DNA from 4 places in the Actinomadura sp. 6N118 genome. Region 3 is predicted to be linked to each of the others. Evidence: riboswitches for the same ligand, from Rfam matches in the RefSeq annotation. Region 3 holds a riboswitch; each other region holds the start of a gene.
The links. A riboswitch is a leader RNA that binds a small molecule or an ion and turns the genes downstream of it on or off. The one in region 3 is predicted to bind cyclic di-AMP.
Positions count from the first base shown of each region.

Region 1: linked by a shared signal. The riboswitch ahead of ACH34W_RS43440 (NlpC/P60 family protein) and the one ahead of ACH34W_RS05710 (CHAP domain-containing protein) in region 3 are both predicted to bind cyclic di-AMP.
Region 2: linked by a shared signal. The riboswitch ahead of ACH34W_RS36905 (NlpC/P60 family protein) and the one ahead of ACH34W_RS05710 (CHAP domain-containing protein) in region 3 are both predicted to bind cyclic di-AMP.
Region 4: linked by a shared signal. The riboswitch ahead of ACH34W_RS52825 (CHAP domain-containing protein) and the one ahead of ACH34W_RS05710 (CHAP domain-containing protein) in region 3 are both predicted to bind cyclic di-AMP.

Region 1 is NZ_JBIRAZ010000023.1:159,349-162,618, reverse strand. It holds gene ACH34W_RS43445 (LuxR family transcriptional regulator) at 1-104, shown strand, start outside; gene ACH34W_RS43440 (NlpC/P60 family protein) at 650-1,612, opposite strand; cyclic di-AMP (ydaO/yuaA leader) riboswitch at 1,616-1,796, opposite strand; gene ACH34W_RS43435 (amino-acid N-acetyltransferase) at 2,008-2,523, shown strand; gene ACH34W_RS43430 (RDD family protein) at 2,527-3,270, shown strand, end outside.
Region 2 is NZ_JBIRAZ010000017.1:136,568-139,837, reverse strand. It holds gene ACH34W_RS36915 (Mut7-C RNAse domain-containing protein) at 1-246, shown strand, start outside; gene ACH34W_RS36910 ((deoxy)nucleoside triphosphate pyrophosphohydrolase) at 317-703, shown strand; gene ACH34W_RS36905 (NlpC/P60 family protein) at 808-1,836, opposite strand; cyclic di-AMP (ydaO/yuaA leader) riboswitch at 1,844-1,986, opposite strand; gene typA (translational GTPase TypA) at 2,354-3,270, shown strand, end outside.
Region 3 is NZ_JBIRAZ010000002.1:409,476-412,745, forward strand. It holds gene ACH34W_RS05705 (hypothetical protein) at 1-986, opposite strand, end outside; gene ACH34W_RS05710 (CHAP domain-containing protein) at 1,032-1,832, opposite strand; cyclic di-AMP (ydaO/yuaA leader) riboswitch at 1,847-1,984, opposite strand; gene ACH34W_RS05715 (C40 family peptidase) at 2,122-2,682, opposite strand; cyclic di-AMP (ydaO/yuaA leader) riboswitch at 2,681-2,877, opposite strand.
Region 4 is NZ_JBIRAZ010000042.1:29,718-32,987, forward strand. It holds gene ACH34W_RS52820 (CDP-glycerol glycerophosphotransferase family protein) at 1-165, opposite strand, end outside; gene ACH34W_RS52825 (CHAP domain-containing protein) at 478-1,215, opposite strand; cyclic di-AMP (ydaO/yuaA leader) riboswitch at 1,228-1,379, opposite strand; gene galT (galactose-1-phosphate uridylyltransferase) at 2,050-3,066, shown strand; gene ACH34W_RS52835 (pyridoxal phosphate-dependent decarboxylase family protein) at 3,226-3,270, shown strand, end outside.

The sequences.
Region 1 (3,270 bases), on a different contig from region 3:
GCGCGCGGACGTTGAGGCGTCGTCTGCGCACAATCTGTGATCGGCTCGAAGTCAACACCCCTATCGAGGCCGTGGTGTGGGCGGCCCGAAGGCAACTCATCTGAGCAGTCCGGTAGCGAGAGAAGAACTCCGTCCGTCCCCGCAGCGGCGACGCTGACGCCCTGACAGGTAGGTCCCTGCAGGCGGCGTCGCCGCGGACGAGGTTCAACTCATAGGCGGCGGCCACGGGGGGACGCCGCGCTCCCGGACAAGGCATCCGCGACCACAGGCGCCCTGTCGGCCACACATCGTGGCCAGCAAGCCGTCCAAGTGGTCGTGCACACACTCTGCTACAGCCGCGCCAACCGCATGCCGCGCCAACCGCATGCCGTGCCCCCGCATGCCGCGCCACCTGCATGCCGCGCCACCCGCATGCAGCGCCACTTACACAGCGCGCCACCTACATGCCAGCTGCATGCCGCGCCAGCTGCATGCCGCGCCAGCTGCATGCCGCGCCACCTGCATGCCGCGCCTGGTCTTCATATCCGCGTTGCGGCCGTGCATCCTGACCGGACGTTCCATGGGGCCTCATGTGCGTGACGAGGCCCCATGTCGGTGCGGGAATGGCCGTGTAGACCGACAGGTGCACGTGGGCGGTCGATCTGATGGGTCAGGCGACTCGGACTGCGCCGGCGTACGGGCGCCCTGCCAGAGGGGAGATCTTGACCACGTCGCCGGTCTGGGGCGCGTGGAGGAACTTGCCGTCGCCCACGAACATGCCCATGTGGTGCAGGTCGCTGTGGAAGAAGACCAGGTCGCCTGGCTGGAGCTGGCTGCGGGAAATATGGGTGCCCGCGTTCCACTGGCTGCCGGTGTAGTGGGGGAGGCTGATGCCCACCTGCCTGTACGCCCACATCGTGAGACCGGAGCAGTCGAAGGTGGAAGGGCCTTCCGCACCCCAGACGTAGGGGCGGCCGATCTTGGACATCGCGTATCGGAGGGCTTGGGAGCCCTTGCCGCTGCCCACTACGGGGAGCTTGGCGAGCTGGGTGGGGTCCTTTTTGACCAGGCGGCCGCGGGCCTTCTCGTAGAGGGTGGTGACCTTCTTGCGCTGGGTTTCAAGCTCGGTGCGGAGCTGGGAGACCTGCTTGGCGCGCTCCTCGGCGGACTTGCGCGCGCGCTGAGCGGCCTGCATGGCTTGCATCAGGCCCTGAACGCGTGTGCCGTCCTGGGTCGCGAAGTAGTGGAGGGTCGCGGCCTGATCGAGGAGGCGCTGGGGGTCTTGGGATGCGACGAAGGAGACCGTCGGGTCGGCGCCGCCCTGCATGTAGCTGGTCGCAGCCAAACTGCCGACTTTTTCGCGGACACCTTCGAGTGATTTCTCCTGGCGCTTGGCGTTGTCGGTGGCGACCTTCGCGGCGCGCTGGGACTGCTGGAGCTTCACTTTGAGGCCGTTGTACTGCTCGGTCAGCTGCTCAAGCTGATCAGCGAGCTTGAACGCCTGGGTCCTGAGCTCTTTGGTGGACGGCTCGGGATCGGCGTGCGCGGGAGTGGCTGTGACGATGAGCGCGCCGGTGAGGGCGACAGCCCACGAAAGGCGGCGCGAAAAGGATGCAGGCCGCAACGGCTCCACTCATTCTCCTCTCCTCGTCCGCCTACCGAGTTAGCTGACGGGTTGGGGCCGGAGCAGCCCTTCCGCGTTCGCGCGCGGATTCACCCCAGGCGGGATCGGAGGGCGATCCCCCCAAACCATCCAAAGTGGGTTCCCGGCTCCTCGGAACGCTGGTTTGCGGCCGTGGATTCGGCGGTTCGGCCAGTGGCCGATGTCAGCGCAGGAGACTAACGGAGTCAGACCTCGATGCCAACCAGAACATGCGAAATCGCGGGTGGGTCACCCGCGCCAGTGTGCTTTGCGTCACCTGCGGGCCAGGGGTGTGGTCTTTTTTGTCTAGTCACCCGCATCGTTACCTACCGTAAGGGGGCGTCCACCACAGGTAAAGGGCGCGCGTTCGATAATGTCGTCTGTTTGTGGAAGTAGTGATCCGGCGAGCCCGTACCGCCGATGTACAGGAGATCCGCCGGCTGGTCGATTTGTACTCCGGGCCGGGGCGGCGTCTGCTCAGGAAGACCACGGTGACCTTGTACGAGGATGTGCAGGAGTTCTGGGTCGCCGAGGACCGGCAGGGAGAGCCGCGGATTGTGGGATGCGGCGCGCTGCACGTGATGTGGGAGGACTTGGCCGAGGTCCGTTCGGTCGCGGTGGAGAAGGGGCACGGCGGGCGGGGCATCGGGCACCGCATCGTCAGCAAGCTCCTGGAGACCGCCCGGGAACTCGGCGTGGAACGGGTGTTCTGTCTTACCTTCGAGGTGGACTTCTTCGCCCGCCACGGGTTTCAGCCGATCTTGGGTACACCGGTCTCGCCCGAGGTGTATGAGGAACTTCTCCGTTCGTATGACGACGGCGTTGCCGAGTTCCTGGACCTTGACCGGGTCAAGCCGAATACGTTGGGAAATACCCGGATGTTGCTTCGCCTGGAGGACTGACCGATGAGTGAATCCCCTTATCGCGGGAGGCCGCAGTACACGCAGTCGGGCCCTGGGCAGCACTGGCAAGGCGGCCAGATGCCGCCTCAGCACTGGCAGGGCGGTCAGCCGCCGCCCCAGCAGCATCAGCCCCCGCCCCAGCAGCAGTGGCAGGGCTCCCAGCCGTACTACGACGACACGGCCGAGGCTGCCGAACTCCCGCTCGCACCGATCATGAGGCGCGCGGGCGCGCGTCTCATCGACAACGCCCTCGTGGCGACCTTCGGCTTCGCCCTGGTGCTGCCGATCACCCTGGGGGTGATCGGCCTCGACACGGCCGGAGACAAGGCCAACACCGAGGGCGGCATCTGGAACTGGCCGATCCTCTTCACGCTTTTCACCGTTCTGTCGGTGCTGCCGTTCATCTATGAGTCGGTCCAGCTGGCCATGTCGGGACGGACGCTCGGCAAGCGCATCCTCGGGCTGGGCGTGGTCCAGGTGCGCCCCGCGGGCGAGGCCCTCACGACCTACCAGGCGGTCTGGCGCGCGGCCATCAACAACGTCGCCTACCAGATCGGCGTCTTCGTCTTCCTGGCGCTCGCGGTCATGATCTGGGACTACCTCGCGTACGGCATGCTGCTCGTCTGGGCCGGCGCCCTGATGGCGTACCTGTGGGCGATCTGGGACCAGCCACTGCACCAGTCCCTGCACGACCGCATGGCGGGCACGATCGTCATCGACGAACGCGGTCAGTACGTGGAGGAGTAC
Region 2 (3,270 bases), on a different contig from region 3:
GACGTGCTCGACCGGTTCGCACCCGCGCTGCGGCCCTGGACGCGCTGCACCGCCTGCAACGGCGTGCTCGTCACCGTCGGCAAGGCGGAGATCGAAGCCCAGGTCCAGGCGGGCACGCTGCGCAGCTACGACGTGTACGGGCGCTGCGCCGACTGCGGCCAGGTCTACTGGCGCGGCGCGCACGGCGGCCATCTGGAGCAGATCGTCGAGCGGGCCACCCAGGCCGTCGCGGCGTCCGGGGCCTGAATTGGCTCACACTTCACTCCTTCCACTCCATCCCGTCCGAGGAAGAGAGGGATGATTGGCCGGAGAGGTGATGACCATCAATGTTGTCGTAGGTGCCGCGATCATCCGGGACGGCCGCCTGCTCGCCGCCCAGCGGGCCGAACCCGCCGAGCTGGCGGGTGGCTGGGAGTTCCCCGGCGGCAAGGTCGACCCGGGTGAATCCGATGAGGACGCGCTGGTCCGGGAGTGCCACGAGGAGCTGGACGTCAAGGTCGCGCTGGGTGGGCGCATCGGCGGCGACTGGCCGCTCGGTGCGGAGAGCGTCTTGAGGGTCTGGACGGCCGATCTCGTGGAGGGCGAGCCGCAAGCGCTGGAGCATCTCGCGCTGCGCTGGCTGAGCCGCAACGAGCTCTACGAGGTCGAGTGGCTGCCCGGCGACCTCCCCGTAGTCGAGGCCATCGCTTCTTACCTGCGCTGATCTAACGCTTCTTACCTGCGCTGATCTAACGCCACAAGCGGCCGCAGAGTCCTCACTCCGCGGCCGCTCTCACGTTCAGACATCACGACTGGAACTGCTGCGGGTCAGGAGATGCGGTTGGCTCCGGCGTAGTCGGAACGCTCGGAGAGCTTGGAGATTTTGACTACGTCGCCTGTCTGCGGGGCGTGGAGGTAGTGGCCGCTGCCTACATAGATGCCCATGTGGTGGAGACCGCTGCCGAAGTAGACCAGGTCCCCGGCGCGCAGGTCGCCCTTGTCGACCTTGCTGCCGAGCTGGAAGAGGTCGCCGGTGTAGTGCGGAAGACCGGACTTGCCGACCTTCGCATACGCCCAGACGACCAGGCCTGAGCAGTCGAAGCTGTTCGGGCCCGCAGCCGCCCACACGTACGGGCTGCCAAGCTTGGTGACGGCCTTGCGGGTCATCTTGGAGGGCAGGTCGTTGCCCTTGATGACGGCGGTGAAGCCGGACTTGGGGTCCTTGACCTTGGTGGTCGTCAGCTTGTCGAGCTGCTTGGTGACCTCGCCCACCTTGGCCTTGGCGGCCGACCTGGCCTTCTCGGCCTGGGTGGCGGCTTGCTGGGCGGCCGTGTTCTTGGCCTGAGCGTCCTGCTGGGCCTTGGTGGCCTGGTCGATCCGCGCCTGCAGCGCGTTCACGACGGAGGCCTGGTTCTGGACCAGATACGCCGAGCTCGCCAGCCCTTCGGTGGTGTTGCCGGAGGCGGCCATCAAGTCGGGGCCGCCGGTCATGTAGTTGCTGGCGGCGAGGCGGGTGAGCTGGTCGCGGGCGGGGGCGGCCTGGGCCGTCAGGACGGCGGCCTGCCGGGTGACGTCGCGCAGGGCGTTCTTGGCCTTGCCGAGCTCGACCCGAGCCTTGTTGTACTGCTCGGTCAGCTTCTCGGCCTCGGTGTTGAGGGCGTCGAGCTGCTTGCGCAGCTCGCGTTCGGTGGGCTTCCCGGTCGTGCCGGGGGTGGGAGCGACGGCGGCGGTGCGTCCAAGGGTGGACGGCGCGGCCTGTGCGGGGGCGATGGTGGCGCCGATCGCGATCACCGCGGCCGCGGAGGCCGTGGCGGCGATGGGCACGACGAAACGGCGCCGCTGGGGGTCCGGTGCCAAGCCGGTGTTCTCCTCTCCTCGTCCGCCTACCGGGTTAGCTGACGGGCTCGGGCCAGGAGTCGCCCTACCGCGTCACGTGAACGCGGATTCGCCCCGGGGGGATGTGGGTCCCCGGCTCCCCCACGTGGGGGGACTCGGCGGTCCGGCCGCCGCCCTCGACAGGGCGTCGAGCAGCCGGATCCGCAGGAGCGTACAAAGAAATGGCAAAGTACGCCAAACGGGACAACTGTGGTGAGTGGGGCAGCAGCGAGACTTTCGCCACATCTTCCGTGGTCAGGGATGGTCACTCTCCGCTCACCTCGCACGCGTCGTTCGGGTGAACGACGTACAGCCACCTGGCGAAGAACGCGATGGCGACCGCAGCGGCCACGCCGGGCAAATGTCACAAAGGGCGCCAATCAGGGCGTAAGATACGTCGGTTGTGCGGCGACCGGCCGGTACTGGTTGGCGCGGCAAGTAGAATCGGTATGGCCGCACGTCTGCGGCGACCTCCACTCCTTCACCCAAGCGAGTTCGCATGCCCTTCTCCACGCGCGATGACCTGCGTAACGTCGCGATCGTCGCCCATGTCGACCACGGCAAGACCACCCTGGTCGACGCCATGCTCTGGCAGTCCGGCGCCTTCCGCGAAAACCAGGCCGTCGATGACCGCGTCATGGACTCCAACGACCTGGAGCGTGAGAAGGGCATCACCATCCTCGCCAAGAACACCGCGGTCCGGCACAACGGGATGACGATCAACATCATCGACACCCCAGGCCACGCGGACTTCGGCGGCGAGGTCGAGCGCGGCCTGTCCATGGTCGACGGCGTCGTCCTGCTGGTGGACGCCAGCGAGGGTCCCCTCCCCCAGACCCGGTTCGTGCTGCGCAAGGCCCTGGAGGCCAAGCTGCCGGTCATCCTGGTCGTCAACAAGACCGACCGGCCCGACGCGCGCATCGACGAGGTCGTGGACGAGACGTACGAGCTGTTCATCGACCTCGACGCCGAAGAGGAGCAGATCGAGTTCCCGATCGTCTTCGCCTCCGGCCGCGCCGGGCGCGCCTCGCTCAACAAGCCCGGCAACGGCGAGCTGCCCGACAGCGAGGACCTGGAGCCGCTGTTCGAGGTCATCACGAACACGATCCCGGCGCCCTCGTTCGACCCGGACGCCCCGCTCCAGGCGCACGTCACCAACCTCGACGCCTCCAGCTACCTCGGCCGGATCGCGCTCTGCCGCATGTACGCGGGCACGATCAAGAAGGGCCAGCAGGTCGCCTGGTGCCGCCATGACGGCAGCATCGAGCGGGTCAAGATCACCGAGCTGCTGATGACGGACGCGCTGGAGCGCAAGCCCGCCGACGAGGCCGGCCCCGGCGACATCATCGCGATCGCCGGCATTCCGGAGATCATGATCGGCGACACCATCGCCGACCCCGACGACCCGCGCCCGCT
Region 3 (3,270 bases):
AACGTGCCCGGCGAGACGATGACGCGGTCTTCGCCACGCCCGCCGGACGCCGAGGGAGCAACCGTGGCCAGCGCCGCGATCTCCTTGAGATTCTGGGCGTCGCCGACCAGGGCCGCCGCCATGGCGGGATCGGCCGGTACGAGCACCACCGCGCGCCTGGGCCAATCGGAGCCGACCACGCCGGTCACGACGGACACGGCCGCGTCGAGGCGCCGGGCTATCCCGTCAAGGCCGGGAGCGTCGCCGATGACCAGCCCGCTGCGGCCACGCCGGACGGTCATCGGGCCGCCGTCCCAGATCTCGACATCGTCGCGCAGCCCACGGCCCGCGGCATCGCCGATGATCACCCAGGTGCCGGATCGGGCGGCGAACGTGAGGTAGCGAGTGCGTGCCACCGCGCCGCGATCGAAACTGCGCAGCTTGTATTGGAGGCTGACGCGGACGGCCGGTGCGCCGGAGAGGCCCGCAGGCTCGATCGCCTCGTACCGTTCACGCCAGGACTCCAGCGGCAGCCTGGCGAGGTTGTCGAAGACCTTGGCCTGCGCCTCCTGGTAGGCCGCCGGAGCCGAGGCGACGGTGGCGAGGAACCGCGCACGGTCGTGCTCGCGGACGGCGGCGGCGCGGTTGGCGAGGACCGTCTCGACGGCGCGGGCGTCGGGAACGCCCGCGACCGGGGCCGTCGCGGTGGCCTGCCGAGGGGTCGCGTCCTCGCCGGTCGTGGCCAGCCCGACCCCGGCCACCAGCGCGCAGGCGGCCGCACCGAGGCCGATCAGCGCGACGGCCCGGCGGCGTGGCAAGCCGCCGAGCCCGCCGCTCTCCTCGTCCGGCGGCCCGGATTGCTCGTCCGGCAGGCCGGAGCGCTCGTCCGCCGGGCCGGGCTCCTCGTCCGGTGGCGGGCTAGGCCGCTCGCCGGGCGGGCCGGAGCGCCGCTCGCCGGGCGGGCCGGAGCGCTGCTCGTCGGGCGGCCCGGAGCGCTGGTCCTCCATGCGGCCGATCCTATTGAGCCGCCGCCGCGGCCCGCGCCAGACGGGTCATTTCGCGTAGTCGGGGTAGCCGTAGCCCACGATCTGGCTGGCCGGACGGTTCTGGGTCTTGACCGCGTTCGAGGTGTTGCCCTCCACTGTCTGGATCGTTCCATCGCCGTTGTCCTTGATCACCATGCCGACATGCTCGATGTCGTCGATGTTCTTGGAGCCGCCCCAGCTGAAGAAGACGATGGCGCCCGGCTGGGGTTTGCTGCCCCATCGGTTCCGGCTCTGGAACCACTTGGCGTGCTCGACCGTCCAGGCGTCGCTGCCCATACCGTGGCCGAAGGCGAGCTGCTCGCCGATCCAGGAGACGAACATGTCGCACCACGCGGCGTCGTTGTAGCCCTCCAGGTCACCGCCGTCGCGCGCCAGTGTCTCCTTGGCGCGGGTGGTGCTCATGTACCAGTCCTGGAACTTGGTCTCGCCGCTGCTGTTCTCAGCGATGCCGACCTGGGACGTCGCCAGCTTGATGGCCTCGACGGCGGTGGGCGTCTTCGGCGCGGCTTTGACGGGGGCCTTCGCGGCGGCGGTGGTCTTGGGGGTGGTGCGCGCCTTGCTCGCGTCGCCGGAGAGCTTCTTCGGCACATTGTGCGAGCCGGGGGCCTTGGCCTTGGCCTTGACCGCCAGTTCGGCTGCCGCGCCGGCGACCGGCGGCTTGGCCGTTACGGTTCCGGCGGGGGCCGCGCCTATGGCGGCTTGGGCGGTGACTGCGACCGCGCCGATGACGGCCGCGCCGGCGACGAGGCCGCCGGTGGTCCGCAGGCTGATGACCAGCGGGCTGGGTTTGCGGTGCTTGCCTGCCACGAGTGGGGCTCTCCTTGGGCTTCCATGCCGCCTACCGGGTTAGCTGACGGGTTCGGGCGTGGAAGCTGCCCTACGGCCTGCAGGCAGGCCGATTCACCCCGGGGGAAAGTGGTTCCCCGGCTCCGTGTGTATGGACTCGGCGGTGGCCGTCGAGGACGGCCTGAGATTCGGTGTGAGGGAAGGGAGGGGAAGGGGGAGGGAGGGAAGGGGGAGGGACGGACGCGGCCGCCCGGGGGGAAAGGACGGCCGCGCCCGCTAGGGGGTGGTTCTGGTTCAGTCGGGTTCTGGATCAGTAGGGACGGACGGCGCCAGAGAAGGTCTTCTTGCGGTAGCTGTTGAGCCTGACGACCTTCACATGACTGCCGGAGTTAGGGGCGTGGATCATCCACACCTTGCTCCCCTTGCGTTTGCTCACGATGCCCACGTGGCCCTTGCCGTGGAAGAAGACGAGGTCACCCGGAGCAAGCTTCTTCCAGGACACCTTGTTCTTCACGGCGCGGTACTGGGCGGTCGTGACGCGCGGCAGTTTGACGCCCGCCTTCCGGTAGGACCACTGGACCAGACCGGAACAGTCAAAGGCGTTCGGGCCTGCCGCACCGTAGCGGTACGGCTTGCCCTTCTTCTTGTGGGCGGCCTTGAGGGCCTTCTGCGCCGTCTTCTGGCGGGCAGCCCACGACTTCTGCTTGGCCTGCTTGACGACCTTGGCCACGGGAACGGCCTTGGTGGCCGCCTCAGCAGAAGGGGCAGGGCCTGCCGCCACGAGGGGAGTGACGACCGCAGTGGCGATCGCGAGGCCACCGGCGACGCGGACGCGACGGGTCGTGCTGAAAGCGTTGCTGGACAGGGGCATCTCCTTCTTCCAGACGCCTACCGGGTTAGCTGACGGGTTCGGGCGTGGAAGTTGCCCTACGGTGCGCCCCGTTCGAGAAGATCGAAGGGTGGGCGCGCCGATTCACCCCGGTCGGAGGCATGCCCTGCGAAGGGCCGTGCCGCCGGCATATGGGTCCCCGGCTCCGCGCGATGGCGGACTCGGCGCTGCCGCGGCGATCCTTGGGCGTGATGAGGCCCGTACAGCGGGACCCTGTGTCCCGTGTGCGAAAGCGCGGCGCTGATTTGTTTGGATGAGCGGCCTCAGATGGGCGTTCGCTCGATGGCCGGTGCCCGATGGTCGAACCGCCGTGACGCGCTCGCTGGCGCCATGCACGCCATGCTCGTTCGAGCTTGCTGAGCGTGCGCACTGTGCGGTTGGGCCGGCCGGTCTCCGTGGAGACCTGGTGCGGCGCGTGGAGGGCGTCGCACCGGCGGCGGCACCTGGAGGGTGCCGCGCGAGGAGGCGGCACCTGGAGGGCGCCCGCCTCCCGTGACGCCCGAGGGCGTCAGGGGCGATGCGACGCCTGGTGGGCGCCGCGAGTCGCCACAAAGTATCAAAAGGTCACGC
Region 4 (3,270 bases), on a different contig from region 3:
CAGCCGGTCGGCCACCTCGCCGGTCCCGTCCGTGCTGCCGTCGTCGACGACCACCGCCTCGACTCCGCCGAGCGACTGGCCCAGCACGGAGCCGACGGCGCGCGGCAGCCGCGCTGCGTCGTTGTAACCGATCACGACGACGGTGACATCCGGGCGCCCCGGCATCGAATGCTCCCTCCGCTCCGTCCCATCCCGTCCCGTCCCGTTCGCCGTGTTCCTTTCCAGAAACGCGGGATCATGGGCCTAAGCAGGGGCAAAGCGTCCGAATGATTCGTATTACCCGGGAGGCGCCGAACTCGGCCTAGGGAGGCTTAGACAGGCATAGCGAGGCTTAGGAAGGCATAGGGAGGCTTAGGAAGGCATAGGGAGGCTTAGGAAGGCATAGGGAGGCTCAGGGACGAGAGCGGGCAGAAACACCCGAAGGCGCCCAGCCGGAGCCGTACGCCTTCGAAGCGGGGTGGGGGAAGGTCTTTGGGGTCAGGACTTCTTGTAGTCGGCGTAGTCGGGGTAGCCGTAGCCCACGACGGACGACTTCGGCCGGACCTTGCTGACCACGGAGTTGCTGATGTTGCCCTCGATGGTGGAAATGGTGCCGTTGCCGTTGTCCTTGACGACCATGCCGACGTGGTCGATGCCGTCGACGCCGCCTGACGAGCCGTTCTGCCAGTCGAAGAAGACGAGGGCGCCCGGCTTGGCCCGCTGGCCCCACCGCTTGGTCTTCGCAAGCCACCTGGCGTGCTGGACGGTGTAGGCGTCCCAGCCCATGCCCTTGACGCCGGTCTGCGCACCGACCCAGGACACGAACATGTTGCACCAGGCTGCGCCGCTGTATTCGGCGATGTTGCCGCCGTCACGCCGGGCGGTGAGCTTGGCCTCGTTGGTCTTGATGTACCAGTCGTGGAACTTGGTCCGGCCGTTGGCGCCTTCGGTGATGCCGACCTGCTTCAGTGCCAGGCTGATCGCCTTGGCCGAGCTCGCGGCTGTGGCGGCCTTCTTGGCCTTGGCCTTCTTGGCCTTTCGAGCCTTACCGGCGGCCTTGTGGGCGTGCGCGGAGCCGGCGACCCGGGCGTCGGCGCGGGCCTCGGCGGTGCCGGAGAAGTTGACGGGGCTGAAGACCGAGAGCCCGAGGGCACCAGCCAGGACGGCGCTGAGGGCGACGCCCACGGCGGCGGCCGGATCATCGGACACAGGCTTCACGATCTTGCGGTCGAACATCAAAGAGAACTCCCTTACTCCCATGACGCCTACCGGGTTAGCTGACGGATTCGGGCATGGAAGAGCCCTACGGCGCACGCGAAGGAGCGCCGATTCACCCCTGCAAAATGGGTCCCCGGCTCCGCATCCAGTGGAGGGGGATGCGGACTCGGCCTAGGGCACCGCGAGCGCGGTGCCCGGCTATTCGGATTGATCTCGTAACGAGGCGCGGAACACACGGCCGCGCGTCATGGCCAGGTAAAACGGGCCATGTTGGGGGGTCAAGTCCCTGATGGGGCTCGAGACCTGGGCACAACGCATGGGGTGCGTCGCGAGATTGCAATAGAAGGTATCAAACCCTCACGCGATGGCAAACCACCACCAAAGATTCTTCTTGAAGAGGTCACAGGATCCCAACGTAAGCATGCTCCAGACCATTCCCGGACCACCAAAGTGGGGTCAAGATTGTTTGTCAGGAGGGGCCGGGAGGCACGGAAAGACGGGGTGTGCGGCGCCTCAGCCGAGGGGGTCGCGGACGCGGCGTCGCGCCGTACGAAGTGAGATGCGTCACCAATCGGCGACGAAGATCTCTTCACCTTCGCCTTCCACAAGATCGGTGAGCCCGGCCAGGCCACCGGCGCCGGCGAGAACGCGGCCCTGTGCCGCTCCTGCCCAGGCGCGGCTCCTGCGGCGATTCCGTCCTTGCCGTCCCGGCCGGATCATGCGCTTGACCCCACGATGACCAAATGCGTGTTTCTAACAGGAACATGTGCGTTCGACTAGATCATCCGGCTGTGCGCACCACCGAGGTTCCGCGTCATGGGAGGCTGGGGCCATGATTCGAGGATGCGGACGGTGAAGCGCACCGTCACCCGACTGGCGGACGGCCGCGAACTGATCTACTTCGACCGGCGGGACGACGCCGACCGGAGCGCCATCGACGAGCGGCCGCTGCCGGAACGCGCCACGGCGTCGGAGCTCCGGCACGACCCGCTGCTCGACGAATGGGTCGCCATCGCCGCGCACCGCCAGACCAGGACCTTCCTGCCCTCGACGGACGACTGTCCCCTCTGCCCCTCCACACCGGGGCGCCCGACCGAGATCCCGGCGCCGGACTACGAGGTCGTGGTCTTCGAAAACCGGTTCCCCTCGTACGGCGACGGCGCCTCCGGCGGGCGTTGCGAGGTGGTGTGCTTCACCTCCGAGCACGGCAGGTCGTTCGCCGAACTGCCCCCCGAGCAGGTGCAGACCGTCATCGAGGCCTGGGCGGACCGTACCGCCGAGTTGTCCACGTACCCCGGCGTCGAGCAGGTCTTCTGCTTCGAGAACCGCGGCGAGGCGATCGGCGTCACCCTGCACCACCCGCACGGGCAGATCTACGGCTACCCGTTCGTGCCCCCGCGCACCCGGCGCATGCTGGACGTCGCGCGCCGCCACCCTGGTGATCTCTTCGCGGAGGTGCTGTCGGCCGAACGCGAGGAGGGCGTACGCGTTGTGGCGGCCAACGACCTGTGGACGGCGTTCGTGCCCAAGGCGGCCCGCTGGCCGTATGAGGTGCACGTCTATCCGCATCGCCGCGTACCCGACCTGCCCGCCCTGGATAGCGCCGAGCGCGAAGCCCTCGGAGCGCTCTATCTCGACCTGCTGGGGCGCCTCGACCGGCTCTTCGGCATGCCGCTTCCCTATGTGTCGGCGTGGCACCAAGCCCCTGTCCGTACAGACCGCGACTTGGCGTGGCTGCACCTGGAGCTCTTCTCGATCCAGCGCGCGCCGGGGAAGCTCAAATATCTGGCGGGCTCGGAGTCGGCCATGGGCGCGTTCGTGAACGACGTAAGCCCGGAAGACGCCGCTCGCAGGCTCCGCGAGGCCTGACCCTGGCCTAAACCCGGCCTGCCCCCGGCCTGACCCGCCAGGCCACTTCCCGGCATTGGCCCGCGACACGGCACAAGCACGTTCTCTAGCGTTCATGAGGCGCCCTCCCGACCCTAGGAGACCGTCATGGACGCCCGGCTAGCAGATGACCTTGCCCGAATGCCCGAACTGCTTGAACACGTGCGGGTGCGCGCCGCCGACCTC